3 regions of the Mesorhizobium hunchu genome follow, and region 2 is predicted to be linked to each of the others. Evidence: riboswitches for the same ligand, from Rfam matches in the RefSeq annotation. Region 2 holds a riboswitch; each other region holds the start of a gene.
The links. A riboswitch is a leader RNA that binds a small molecule or an ion and turns the genes downstream of it on or off. The one in region 2 is predicted to bind cobalamin.
Positions count from the first base shown of each region.

Region 1: it holds a riboswitch for cobalamin, as region 2 does, so the genes downstream of both, ABMA46_RS12685 (ribonucleoside-diphosphate reductase subunit alpha) here and bluB (5,6-dimethylbenzimidazole synthase) in region 2, are expected to answer to the same signal.
Region 3: it holds a riboswitch for cobalamin, as region 2 does, so the genes downstream of both, ABMA46_RS12795 (DUF1636 family protein) here and bluB (5,6-dimethylbenzimidazole synthase) in region 2, are expected to answer to the same signal.

Region 1 is NZ_JBEBMG010000006.1:111,600-115,805, reverse strand. It holds gene ABMA46_RS12685 (ribonucleoside-diphosphate reductase subunit alpha) at 1-2,455, opposite strand, end outside; cobalamin riboswitch at 2,562-2,774, opposite strand; gene ABMA46_RS12680 (DUF2218 domain-containing protein) at 3,211-4,206, shown strand, end outside.
Region 2 is NZ_JBEBMG010000002.1:430,589-434,794, reverse strand. It holds gene ABMA46_RS05595 (exodeoxyribonuclease VII small subunit) at 49-318, opposite strand; gene ABMA46_RS05590 (histone deacetylase family protein) at 322-1,248, opposite strand; cobalamin riboswitch at 1,365-1,546, shown strand; gene bluB (5,6-dimethylbenzimidazole synthase) at 1,595-2,320, shown strand; gene ABMA46_RS05580 (hypothetical protein) at 2,324-3,292, opposite strand; gene ribB (3,4-dihydroxy-2-butanone-4-phosphate synthase) at 3,381-4,206, opposite strand, start outside.
Region 3 is NZ_JBEBMG010000006.1:139,684-143,889, forward strand. It holds gene cobN (cobaltochelatase subunit CobN) at 1-575, opposite strand, end outside; gene cobW (cobalamin biosynthesis protein CobW) at 601-1,638, opposite strand; gene ABMA46_RS12795 (DUF1636 family protein) at 1,635-2,075, opposite strand; cobalamin riboswitch at 2,113-2,309, opposite strand; gene ABMA46_RS12800 (DUF930 domain-containing protein) at 2,394-3,287, opposite strand; gene ABMA46_RS12805 (winged helix-turn-helix domain-containing protein) at 3,377-4,206, opposite strand, start outside.

The DNA.
Region 1 (4,206 bases), on a different contig from region 2:
CGTCCCACAGGCCCCTCGCCTTCAGGTCATGGACAAGCTGGGCGTTCACGACGGTGAAGTCGCCGCTCATGTTCGATTTGACGAACAGGTTCTGGTAGGCCGGCTCGATCGACTGCGACACGCCGCAGATATTGGAGATGGTCGCCGTCGGCGCGATCGCCATGCAGTTGGAATTGCGCATGCCAGTCTTTTTGACCCGTTTGCGGAGGCTCTCCCAGTCGAGGGTCGAACCGCTGTCCATTTCTACGCCGGGACGTGCTTCTTCCAGCAGACGGATGGAGTCGATTGGTAGGATGCCCTTCGACCACAGCGAGCCGTTGAAGCTCGGATAGCGACCCCGCTCGGCGGCGAGGTCCACCGAGGCGGAAATCGCATGATAGCTGATCGCCTCCATGCTCTCGTCGGCGAAAGCGACGGCAGCGTCGGAGACATAAGGGATACGCAGCTTCTGGATCGCATCCTGGAAGCCCATCAGGCCGAGCCCGACCGGGCGGTGACGCAGGTTCGAGCGCCGCGCCTCGGGGATCGTGTAGAAGTTTATATCGATGACGTTGTCGAGCATGCGCATCGCCGTGCCGACTGTCTTGGCCAGCCGGTCGAGGTCGAGGCCTTTTTCGATGACATGATTGACAAGGTTGACCGAGCCGAGGTTGCACACAGCCACCTCGTCCTTCGAGGTGTTCAGCGTGATCTCGGTGCAGAGATTAGATGAGTGCACGACGCCGACGTGGCATTGGGGCGAGCGAATGTTGCAAGGGTCCTTGAAAGTGACCCATGGATGCCCGGTCTCGAACAGCATGGTCAGAATCTTGCGCCACAGGTCGAGCGCGCGGACCTTACGGAACACCTTTATGCCGCCGGTGGCAGCCTTCGCCTCGTATGTCTCATAGGCGGCCTTGAACGCCGTGCCATAGAGGTCGTGCAGGTCCGACACCTCATCGGGCGAGAACAGCGTCCATTCGCCGTCCGCCTCGACGCGTTGCATGAACAGGTCCGGCACCCAGTTGGCCGTGTTCATGTCGTGCGTGCGGCGACGGTCGTCGCCGGTGTTCTTCCTGAGGTCGAGAAACTCCTCGACGTCGACGTGCCATGTCTCCAGATAGGCGCAGACAGCGCCCTTGCGCTTGCCGCCCTGGTTTACCGCGATGGCGGTGTCGTTGGCGACTTTCAGGAACGGCACGACGCCCTGGCTCTCGCCGTTGGTGCCCTTGATGTGGGCGCCGAGGCCGCGCACCAGGGTCCAGTCGTTACCGAGGCCGCCGGAATATTTCGCCAGCAGCGCGTTGTCCTTGACCGCCTTGAAGATGCCGTCGAGGTCGTCGGCGACCGTGGTCAGGAAGCAGGAGGAAAGCTGCGGGCGCAGCGTTCCTGAATTGAACAGCGTCGGTGTCGAGGCCATGAAATCGAAGGATGACAGGAGGTCGTAGAATTCGATAGCCCTGCCCTCGCGGTCGATCTCGCGCACGGCAAGGCCCATCGCGACGCGCATGAAAAAGGCCTGCGGCAGTTCGAACCTTTTTCCACGCGTGTGCAGGAAATAGCGGTCGTAGAGCGTCTGCAGGCCGAGATACTGGAAGTTCAGGTCGCGTTCCGGCCTCAGCGCCGCGCCCAATCGCGCCAGATCGAAGCGTCCAAGTTCGGGATCGATCAGTTCGGCCTCAATGCCGACACGCAGGAATTCCGGGAAATAGCTGGCGTAGCGCGTTGCCATCTCGGCCTGCGTCGCCTGCTCCGGGCGCCCAGATACGAAGGTGAGCGCCTCCCGGCGCAGGCGGTCGAGCAGCAGCCGCGCGGAGACGAAGGCGTAATTGGGTTCCTGCTCGACCAGCGTGCGGGCGGCCAGGATCGGCGCCAGCGACAGTTCGTCCAGCGAAAGGCCGTCATAGAGGTTGCGTTTGGCCTCGCTCAGGATCGGCGCGGCGGACACGGTATCCAGCCCGTCGCAGGCTTCTTCGACGATACGGGCCAGACGCTCCTCGTCGAGCGGCTTGAGCGATCCATCCTCCGTCTTGACGTGCAGCGACGACGCGGAACTTGCCGCCACCGACGCCTTTTCGGCGGCACGTTCGCGCGCCCGCTCTTCGCGATAGAGAACATAGGCGCGCGCCACCTTATGGTGCTCGCCGCGCATCAGTGCCAGTTCGACCTGGTCCTGCACGTCCTCGATGTGGAAGGTGCGGCCTTCGCCGACGCGCCGTGTCAGCGCGGAAGCCACCTGATCGGTGAGATCGGCGACCACATCGTGCACGCGCCTGGAGCCTGCCGCCGTCGATCCCTCCACTGCCAGGAAGGCCTTGGTCAGCGCGACCGTGATCTTCATCGGATCGAATGGCGTCACCGCGCCGTTGCGGCGGATGACGCGGTAACCCGGCTCCGCCGGCGTATGCCCGCTGTCGCTGGAAAGGATCGGAGCCTTGTCGGTCGCTTCGGTGTGGAGTGTCGTGGTCGCCGGCATCTGTTTCCCCGTGGCGTTGTGGACGGGGCGTGAAGCGGACGCATGTCGACAGGTGGACAGATGCCCAAGCCGCCGCAAGCGCACCTCCGGGACACCCCGCCCGTGGACGTTTCATGCTGTCACGGCAGGTCTCCTGGCTCGCAGGTCATCGCCCTTGTCGGCCTTCCCGATACCTCGCGGCATCAGTGGCATTCATCGACGCAGGCTCGCTGCTTACAGTTGCGGGGGCAGCGCCGGCATTCCCGGAATCGGGGCACCGGCTTCCCTCTTAGCTCCGAAGCAAGAATCGCTACGGAGAACCATGACGTCTACATATAGATCGCCAATTGCATGTTCCGTCAATATTTAGGGTCTCAGAAAGATCGCGATTGTGTGGATGACGGCCCGCCATGCCTCGCAACAATGCCGTTTCCAGCCGTACATCAGATCGATCCAGTCCTGAATTCCTTCGCGCGAATTGTCCTTGGAAATGAAAACGATCAGCACCGCCAGCGAGGTCAGCACAGCGGCGGCCTCGGGCGATCGGATATGTCGGCCGCCCGGACCAGATCACGACCGCCACCCTTCCTGTCTCCACCGACATTCCGATCAGCCCGCAGAAATAAAGTTGACTCATGGCATCATGTTTTAATATCCAGCCATTGCAAACACTTGCCGGGTTGGTCGACTAACCCGGCGGCGACCGTACAGGGCGCAGGCAGACCTTCAAGATCGCCCTGACCGGACGCATCGGTGGATAATCCGGGATGTCAGACATGACCAGCCTGAACTGCGAAGCGCGACTGCGCCTGCCGAATCTGCCGAGCTACATCGGCCTCATCGTCGACCGGTTGCAGAGCTTCGATGCCGATGTCCGCCAGGAGGCGCAAAGGGTCGGCTTCCGCTTCGCCTTCGGGCGGGCTTCCTTTGACATGAAGCCGGGCCTTCTGGTCATGCGCGCCGAGGCGGACGACCGAGACGGGCTTGCCCGTATCAAGGACCTGCTCGCCACGGCCGTGCAGGTCTATGCCAAGGAAGACGGGCCGGAGATCATCTGGAGCGGCGATCTCGCAGGGGACACGCGGCTTGCGCAGTTTCGCGAGATGACAGTCGCCTCCGTCTGCGACCTGACACCGCATATGCGGCGGATCCGGCTCACGGGCGAAGACCTCCAGCGCTTCGGCAAGTTCGGCGGCATGCACGTTCGCGTCCTGTTTCCCACCAGGACGGTTCCGGATCCGATCTGGCCGACCCTCGGCAGCAACGGATTGCCCATTTGGCCGTCAGACGAGCGGCGACCGGCGGCGCGGGTCTACACCATCCGCGCGCTCGACATCGACGCCGGCTTCATGGACGTCGATTTCCTCGTCCATGAGGGCGAAAGCGTCGGCTCGGCGTGGGCGCTCCAGGCCAAACCGGGCCAGAAGGTCGGCATCATGGGGCCGGTCGGCCGCCCTGTGCGGCCGGCGGACTGGTATGTGCTCGGCGGCGACGAAACCGCCCTGCCCGCGATCGGGCGCCTGCTCGAAACCTTGCCCGCTTTCACGAAAGGCGTCGCTTTCATCGAAATCGCAGACCGAAACGAGCGGCAGGCGATCGGCAATGCCACACAGATCGAATTGCACTGGCTGGAGCGGAACGGCAAGGCGGCGGCTATGGACGGGCGATTGGCCGGCGAGGTGCTGTCCGTGCAATGGCCGCGAGACGGTTCCACATTCGGCTGGTTCGCAGCGGAAGCCACCCCTGCCAAAACCGTGCGCGACCATTGGCGC
Region 2 (4,206 bases):
AGTATAAGCCGCCGGGTTCCTCTATTCAAGCGGTGACGCCGGAGCCGGTCACTCCCCGTCAAGCGGCTCCGTGCCCACCGGCTTGCCGTCGCGCGACAGGCGGATCTTCTCGACCTTGTCCTCGGCAGCTTTCAGCAGGCGGTCGCAATGCGCCTTCAGCGCCTCGCCGCGTTCATAGATCCTGATCGACTGATCGAGCGGCACGTCGCCGCGCTCCAGGTCGTCGACGATCTTCTCCAGCGCGTCGAGCGCCTGCTCGAAGCTCATCGCCCTTACGTCCTCGTTGGTCTTGACGTCGTCGTTCGCTTCAGCGGTCATCGGTCATCCTTTCATCAGCCGGCCGACATGGGCGGCGGTCGAGAAGGCCAGCCCCTGCAGGTCGTAGCCGCCTTCGAGCAGGCTGACCAGACGGCCGGCGCTGTGGGTGGAGGCCTTTTCCATCAGTTGTCCGGTCGCCCAATCGAAATCCTCTTCGGTCAAATCGATCTCGGCCAGCGGATCGCGGTGGTGGGCGTCGAAGCCGGCCGAGATGATGACCAGGTCGGGGCGGAAGGCGTCGATGGAGGGCAGGACGCGCGACAGGAGGGCGTCGCGAAAGGTGTCACTGCCGGTGCGCGGCGCCAGCGGCGCGTTGACGATGTTGCCGGCACCTGTCTCGTTCTTCGCGCCGGTGCCGGGATAGAGCGGCATCTGGTGCGTCGAGCAATAGAGCACCGTGGGGTCGTCCCAGAAGATATCCTGCGTGCCGTTGCCGTGATGGACGTCCCAGTCGACGATGGCGACGCGTTCGGCGCCGTGCTTCTTCTGCGCGTGGCGGGCGGCGACCGCGGCGTTGTTGAACAGGCAGAACCCCATCGCCGTCGTCTTTTCGGCGTGATGGCCCGGCGGGCGCGAGGCGACGAAGACGTTGTCGGCGCGGCCCTCGAACACGTCGTCCACCGCCGCATTGGCGGCGCCGATCGCGGTCAGCGCCGCCTGCCAGCTTTTCGGCGTGGCGACCGTGTCGGCATCGATCTGCGTCATGCCTTCCGAAGGGACGGCGGCGCGGACGCGATCGAGATGCTCCTGCGGATGCGCATAAAGGATGGTCGCTTCGTCTCCCATCGGCGCCTCGACCCGGTCGAGCGCGGCGAACGCCTCGTCATCCAGCACGCGCTGGATAGCGCGCAGCCGGTCGGGCCGCTCGGGGTGTCCGGCGGGTGTCAGGTGTTCGAGGTAGATCGGATGGGTATAGAGGCGGGTGACCATGCGCCTAACATAGAGCGCGACACGCCGTTTCGCCACGCAAGCGCTGAATTCGGCTGGGGAAAGTCGCCCGGGACGCCCGATACCACTTCTCCGCTAGGCAGACAGGGGATCGTGGGCTAGTTTCGGTCCCGCCAGGTGCCCGCCGCGAAGCGGGAGAATCGGGAACGCGGTGCAAATCCGCGGCGTGCCCAACGCTGTGAGGGGGACCGCATCGGCAAATGCCACTGCCTGAGGGCGGGAAGGCGCCGAATGTGGGACGAACCCGAGCCAGAAGACCGGCCAGGCAAGACGGTCGCCCCGCAAGGCCGGGCGGAGCGACCTGTTTTCGATCGCAAGGGGATACGCGATGGATGCCGGCGCTCATCATCTGGACGACAACGCTTTCGACGAGGACGCCCGTGCGGCCGTCTATCGGGCCATCTTCACGCGCCGCGACATCCGCTCGGATTTCGTGGCAGCACCGATCGACGACAGTACGCTGGCGCGGCTGATCCGTGCCGCGCACCACGCGCCTTCGGTCGGCTTCATGCAGCCGTGGAATTTCATCGTCATCCGCGACAGGCGACGACGCGAGAAGGTGCGCGACATCTTCCTCCAGGCCCGCATCGAGGAAGAATGCAATGTCGCCGAGGACCGCCGGGCGCTCTACCGGAACCTGCGGCTCGAAGGCATCTGCGAAAGCGCGCTGAACCTGTGCATCACCTGCGATCGCGAGCGCGCCAGGGACTCACCGCTCGGCCGCTGGCACAATCCCGAGATGGACCTCTTCAGCACCGTCTGCGCGGTTCAGAACTTCTGGCTGGCGGCGCGCGCCGAAGGCATCGGCGTGGGCTGGGTCAGCATCCTCGACAAGGGCGCCCTCAAAGCCTTGCTCGGCATTCCCGAGCATGTCGTGCCGGTCGCCTATCTGTGCGTCGGCCGGGTCTCCGGTTTCGCGACGACGCCGGAGCTGCAACGGCGGAGGTGGCGCGAACGACTGCCTCTCGCCGAACTGGTGATGGGCGAACGCTATGGCGCATCCGGCGACGCCGGGCTGACCAAGGCGATCGCCGACCTGCCGGCACAGGAGTGACGCTCAGGCCGGGCGGGCGGCAGCTTCTCCAAAAGAACCGAATGCCTTGTCCTTCAGTTCGCGAAACTGGCGCGAGACCTCGGAGAGCCTGGCGTCCCACTCAGGATCGGGCGCCTGCCCTTCGATCGCCTTGAAATAGACCTGCATCAGCGAAGCAATGGCGAACGGCTCGACAAAGGCGGCCTTCAGCGCCCAGGCGAAGACGATGGCCAGCACGAAGCTCCAGCCGCCAAGTTCGCCGGGCATGAGGTAGACGACGGCGCCGGCCGGCGCCAGCATGACGAGGAAGATGGCGAAGGTGACGCCCCACAGGATCAGCGCCAGCCACGCCGCGTTCTTGACCATCTTCGCGCCGTTCTGGGCATAGAGCACCACACCCTGCCGCGCGGTCTCGAAAGGAGAGGACGATCCGACGCGGATATTGTAGCCCAGGATGATCTCGTCGATGTAGGTGAGCGCTATGCGGATCACCGTGTTGATGAGGCCGACAAGGCCGTTCAGGCCGGGGATCGGCAGGAAGGCGGCAATGCCGCCGACAAGGCCGGTGACGACGCGGACCGCGCCTTTCACCAGTTGATCGACCACAAACAGGATGCCGGCTTCGCCGAAGCGCCCGGCAACGACCTCACGCGCGTAGGCGAGCTGACCCTGACCGCCCGGCACGGACCGGCCATCGAGCAGATGAACCATCACCGCGATATGCCCGGCCTTCAGCAGATAGAGAATGAATTCGCGGATCCAGTAGACAACAAGAGAGACCAATACAAAACCGGCGACGCCGCCATAGAAGGCTCCGGCTTCCGGCCCGCCATTGGCGAAAGCCTGCCCCACGCCCCAGCCGATGCCCGCACCGGTTCCGGTCGCTGCGATATAGGCCAGCGTGATGCCGAAATAGACGATCATCCTGAACAGGATGAACGGCCACGTCCTTATCATGATCGACACCGAGCGGCCGATCGAGAAATCCCACATCGTCCTCCCCCCGGTTGAGACGATGCCGCAGGATCGACCATGCCGGCCGTTTCGTCAACGGCGCGGCGGGCGCGATCATCTATTTCCGCTAGAGAATCTCGGTACTGGCGATGTGGATGCCGAAGCCTTCCAGGCCGACATAATGGCGCTCGCGCGAGGCGATCAGCCGGATCGAAGAGATGCCGAGATCCTTGAGGATCTGCGCGCCGAGGCCGATCTCGCGCCATTCGCTCTCGCGGCGGCGGGCCTCTTCATGGTCCTCGCCGCCGGCGGCCGGGCGATTGCGGTCCTGATGCGCGACGCCGACCGAGCCCTCGCGCAGATAGACGATGACGCCGCGCCGCTCCTCGCCCATCGCCTTCATGATCGCGTCGAGCCGATGGCTGGTGCCGAACACGTCGCGCACCACATCCTCGGAGTGGAGCCGCACCGGCACGTCGTGGCCGTCGCGGATATCGCCGAAGACGACAGCCAGATGGTGCATCACGTCCCAGGGCAGCATGTAGGTGTAGACCTTGGCCGTCCCTCCGGGGGTCTCGATGTCGGAGCAGGCGACACGCTGCACCAGCGTCTCCTGGCGCTGCCGGTAGGCGATCAGATCGGCGACGGAGACCTGCTTCAGCCCGTGCTTCTCGGCGAAGGCCGAGACCTCGGGGCCGCGCTTGACGGTGCCGTCGTCGTTGACCAGTTCGGAGATGACCCCGACCGGCGGCAGGCCGGCCAGCTTGCACAGGTCCACCGCCGCCTCGGTATGGCCCGAGCGCATCAGCACTCCGCCTTCGCGCGCGATCAGCGGGAAGATGTGGCCCGGCCGGACGAAATCGTTCGCGCCGACATTGCCGTTGGCGAGGTTGCGCACGGTCAGCGTGCGGTCGTCGGCGGAGATGCCGGTGGTGGTGCCGTGCTTGAAGTCG
Region 3 (4,206 bases), on a different contig from region 2:
CCATGCGAAAGGTCCACCACGCCCATGCCCGGTTCGTAGTACCCGGCCTTCGGCACCTCGACCGGCCGGGCGGTATCGATGTCGCGCCCGGCAAGACCGGCCAGACGGCGAACCAGCGCGCGCATGTTGTCCGGTCCGCCGGCCCGGAAGTAGCCGAGCAGCGCGGCAAGCTCGTCCTGAGGCAGCGTCGAGGCCTCGGCCAGTCGCGGCTCTGCGTCGCGGTCCTCGCCCGGCAGCAGGGCGAGCTTGATTCCACGTTCGCGCGCCAGCGCGGACAGGCGGTCGCAGCCGTAGCGCCACCAGTCGTAGCCGCCGAGAAGGCGCACGAGGATGACCTTGGCGTGGCTGGCAACGCCGTCCATCCACAGATCCACCGACATGGGATGGCGCAGGTCGCGCAGGGCCGCGAGCCGCATCGACGGCAGCGCGCCGCGCTCTTCCTTCCAGGCAGAAGCCAGACCTGCCAGATCGCTGTCTGTGAAGGACAGCGCCAGAATGTCGGCCGGCTGCTGCCTCAAGTCGATCGGCTCGGCGATATCGTCGAGCGACGCCGAAGTGGTGGTCAGGATGTGCATGACCTGACTCTTCCGGCTTTTCCGTTCAGCCCGCCAGTATTTTTTCGATCGCCGGCCTGTCCAGGCCTTTCAGGCCGATCACCACCAGCTTCGAGCGGCGCTCGTCCCCGGCCGTCCAGGCCCGGTCGTAATAGTGGTTCACGCGCGGGCCGACCGCCTGCAGCAGAAGCCGCATCGGCTTGCCGCCGACCTCGACGAATCCCTTGACGCGCAGCACGTTCTCTTCTTCCGCCGCCTTCGCCACGCGGGCGGCAAGGTCCTGCGGGTCCGCCACCGTCGGAATCTCGACGACGAACGTATCGAAATCGTCGTGCTCGTGGTCGGCCATGCCGTCATGATGGCTCTTGCGGTTCTCGATGTCGTCCTCGACGGCGAGGCCGAGGCCGAGCAGCACCGAAGGGTCCACCTTGCCCTGGGTGGTCGGCACCACCTTGACGGCCCGCGCGACGTGCTCGTTCAAAAGGGCGTTGGCCTTGGCGGAGGCGTCCGCGTCCATCAGGTCGCTTTTCGACAGGATGATGAGGTCGGCGCAGCCGACCTGATCCTCGAAGACCTCCTCGATCGGATTATCATGGTCGAGTGCATCGTCGGCGGCGCGCTGGGCGGCGAGCGCATCCATGTCTGCGGCGACGCGGCCGTCCGCCAGCGCCGGCCCGTCCACCACCGCCACGACGCCGTCGACGGTGACGCGGCTCTTGACACTCGGCCACTGAAAGGCCTGCACCAGCGGCTTAGGCAAGGCGAGGCCGGAAGTCTCGATCAGGATGTGATCGACCTTCGGCGTGCGCGACAGGATCTGGTCCAGCGCCGGCACGAAGTCGTCGGCGACGGTGCAGCAGATACAGCCGTTGGCCAGCTCGACGATGTTCTCCTCCGGGCAGGTATCGACGCCGCAGCCTTTCAGGATCTCGCCGTCGACGCCGACGTCTCCGAACTCGTTGACGATGAGGGCCAGCCGCTTGTCGCCGGCGTTTTCAAGTATGTGGCGGATCAGCGTCGTCTTGCCGGCGCCGAGGAAGCCGGTGACGACGGTGCAGGGAACGCGGGAAGCGGAAGCGGTCATGGAATGTCCTTCAGCATGTCGAGGGGAGGGATGCGCGCGACAAGGCCGCGCTTGAGGCAATCGGGGCGGCCGCGCCAGGGGATCAGGCCGTCCGCGGATTCTGAAAGAAGCCGGGCGCCGGTCACGAGGTCGGCGCCGCTGGCGGTCGTCAAATCGCCGAAGATATAGCTCCAGCCACCCTTGCGCAGAAGCGCTGCCGAGAGCCGGCGCTTGCAGTTGCCGAGGCAGTCCACCGTGCGGACGGCAACGGTGCCGCCGGCGGCGCGGCGGGCGTCTCCCGCGAGAACGGTGCCGGCGCGCGGATGCGCGTCCGAGCCGCTTTCGTCGCGGCAGGTGGCGCAGACCACGATCGTAACGTCGGCACCGTTGGTCGCGCCATGCGATGGGTCGCCGGCTGCAACGTCGGTCAGGTCGGGGAAAACATCGTCGCGGTTCAAAATGCGGCTCCTTGTCCGGGACACCCGCCGGACGATCGGAATTCTGTGTTCGACGGCAGGTCTCCTGGCTCGCGGTTCTTCGCCGTGTCGCCGCCTTCCCGGATATCCAGTGGCCTTCGGCTTCGGCTCGTCGCTTACAGTTGCGGGGACAGCCGCGGATTCGGAAAATCTCCTACACCGCATTCCCTCTTAGCTTCTCCTTCTCGGGAGAAGACCGTCACGCGGGATTTAGGCTGCCGGCAAGGACACTGTCAATGACGGCGCGCGCTGCACGGTGTCGGTTTCCGGACAGGACGGTCCGCCGGGGACCACCGGCAGCTATCGGACCGGCAGTCCCCTCCGCTGCCATTCGTCGGGCGGGATCGGGTCGCCGACGCGGAAGGCGAAGGACAGAACTTTCGTGGCGTCGGCATCGACTTCGCAACGGTAGGCCAGGTCGCGCCATTTCCCGCCGACCCGAAAAGCCGCGCGCGGCACGTCGATGACGTTTCCATCCTTCAGCGGATAGGAGGGCAGCAGGTCCGCGAAATAGGGCGGATCGGCATGGGTGAGCTGTGCGCTGAGTTCGCTGACGCAAAGCGTGCCGCCCCGCGCGCTGCGCGGCATCCCCGCCATCGCCGTGACTGCAAGCGCGTCGCCGGTGGACGATCTCGAAAACAGCGATCTGACATTCTTCAGTTTTTTCGTCTTTCCTCTTTTCGGTGTCTCGGCTTTCTCCGCCTTCGGCTTGGCTTCGTCGTGTTTTGGCGGTGCCTGGGTGCTTCCGCCCGGCGAAGCCATGATCTCGGGGGCGGAGGCCTCCTGTCGCTTCGTTTCCTCCCGCCGGTCGGCTTCGGCGGCTCCGCCGGCTTCCGCGCTATCTCCCTGCAAGGATTTGCGAGGGCCGGTATCCTTTCGTCCATATTGCACGACCGGATTCAGGCGTGGGATAGGCTGGCTGGCAGGCGTTTGCTTCGGCGGCGTCTTGGCGGCCTCCGCTTGCTTTTTGGGTGGTTCCGGCGGTTTTTGCGGGGCAGGGGGAGCTTTCGGTTTTGGCTGCTCTATGGGAGGCGCAACGAGCTTGACTGCCACCGCGTCTTCTTTTTGCGGTGTCTCGAGTGAGTTCGGCAGCCCGAAGATCAGCAGCGCCGCGATGGCGGCATGCAGGCCGACGGAGACCGGCAAAGCCAGTCTCAGCGTTCGGTTCGGCTCCCTGGTTTCATCCTGCATCATCACCAGCGTGCAACGGCATGGCGGCGATATCATGCCGCTCGACAGTTTGCGGGTACAGGTCGCGGCCGCCGCTTGCAACCTGAGCGGTATCAGCCGCTGGCTGCGACGTCCGGCCCGGCCGCGGCCAGCAAAGCGGGTCCAAGGTCTCCCGCCGGGGTGATCTCCATGCGCTCCAGCCCGAGCCAGCCCTGGAGATGCTTCAGCTCTTCCGTCAGGTAGGCGGCGGTTTCCGGCGGTGCGCCGGACTCGGCGAACGCCGCGTGGACGCGCAGGACGCCGGTCGGGCGGTCGGCCTTCAGGTCGACGCGCGCGACGATCGTATCGCCGAGCAGGAACGGCAGCACATAATAGCCGAACTGGCGCTTTTCGGCGGGCGTGTAGATTTCGATGCGGTAGCGGAAACCGTAGAGCGTCTCCGCGCGGGTGCGTTCGAACACGACGGGGTCGAAGGGGGCGAGCAACGCGCGCGCCTCGATGCGGCGCGGCATGCGGGCGTCCTTGTAGAGCCAAGCCGGTCGGTTCCAGCCCTCGACGGTGACCGGAAGCAGCGCGCCTTCCTCCACCAGTTCCTCGATTCCTTTCTTGGTGTCGTCGGGCGAAAGGCGAAAATAGTCGCGCAGGTCCGCATAGGTGGCCACGCCGTGCGCGCGAGCAGATATGCGCAGAAGTTCGCGGTGCGCGTCTGCGGCGGACGGCTCGGGCAGATCGAGGACCGAGGCGGGCAGCGCGCGCTCCGGCAGGTCGTAGAACCGCTCGAAGCCGCGCCGCGAATGGGTAGTGATCAGCCCGGCCCAGAACAGCCACTCGAAGGCGTGCTTGGCGTCGCTCCAGCCCCACCAGCCGCCTTTGCCCTTATGGCCTTCGATATCGGATGCCGCAAGCGGGCCTCGGCTCCTGACCTCCTGCAGGATTTCGTCGA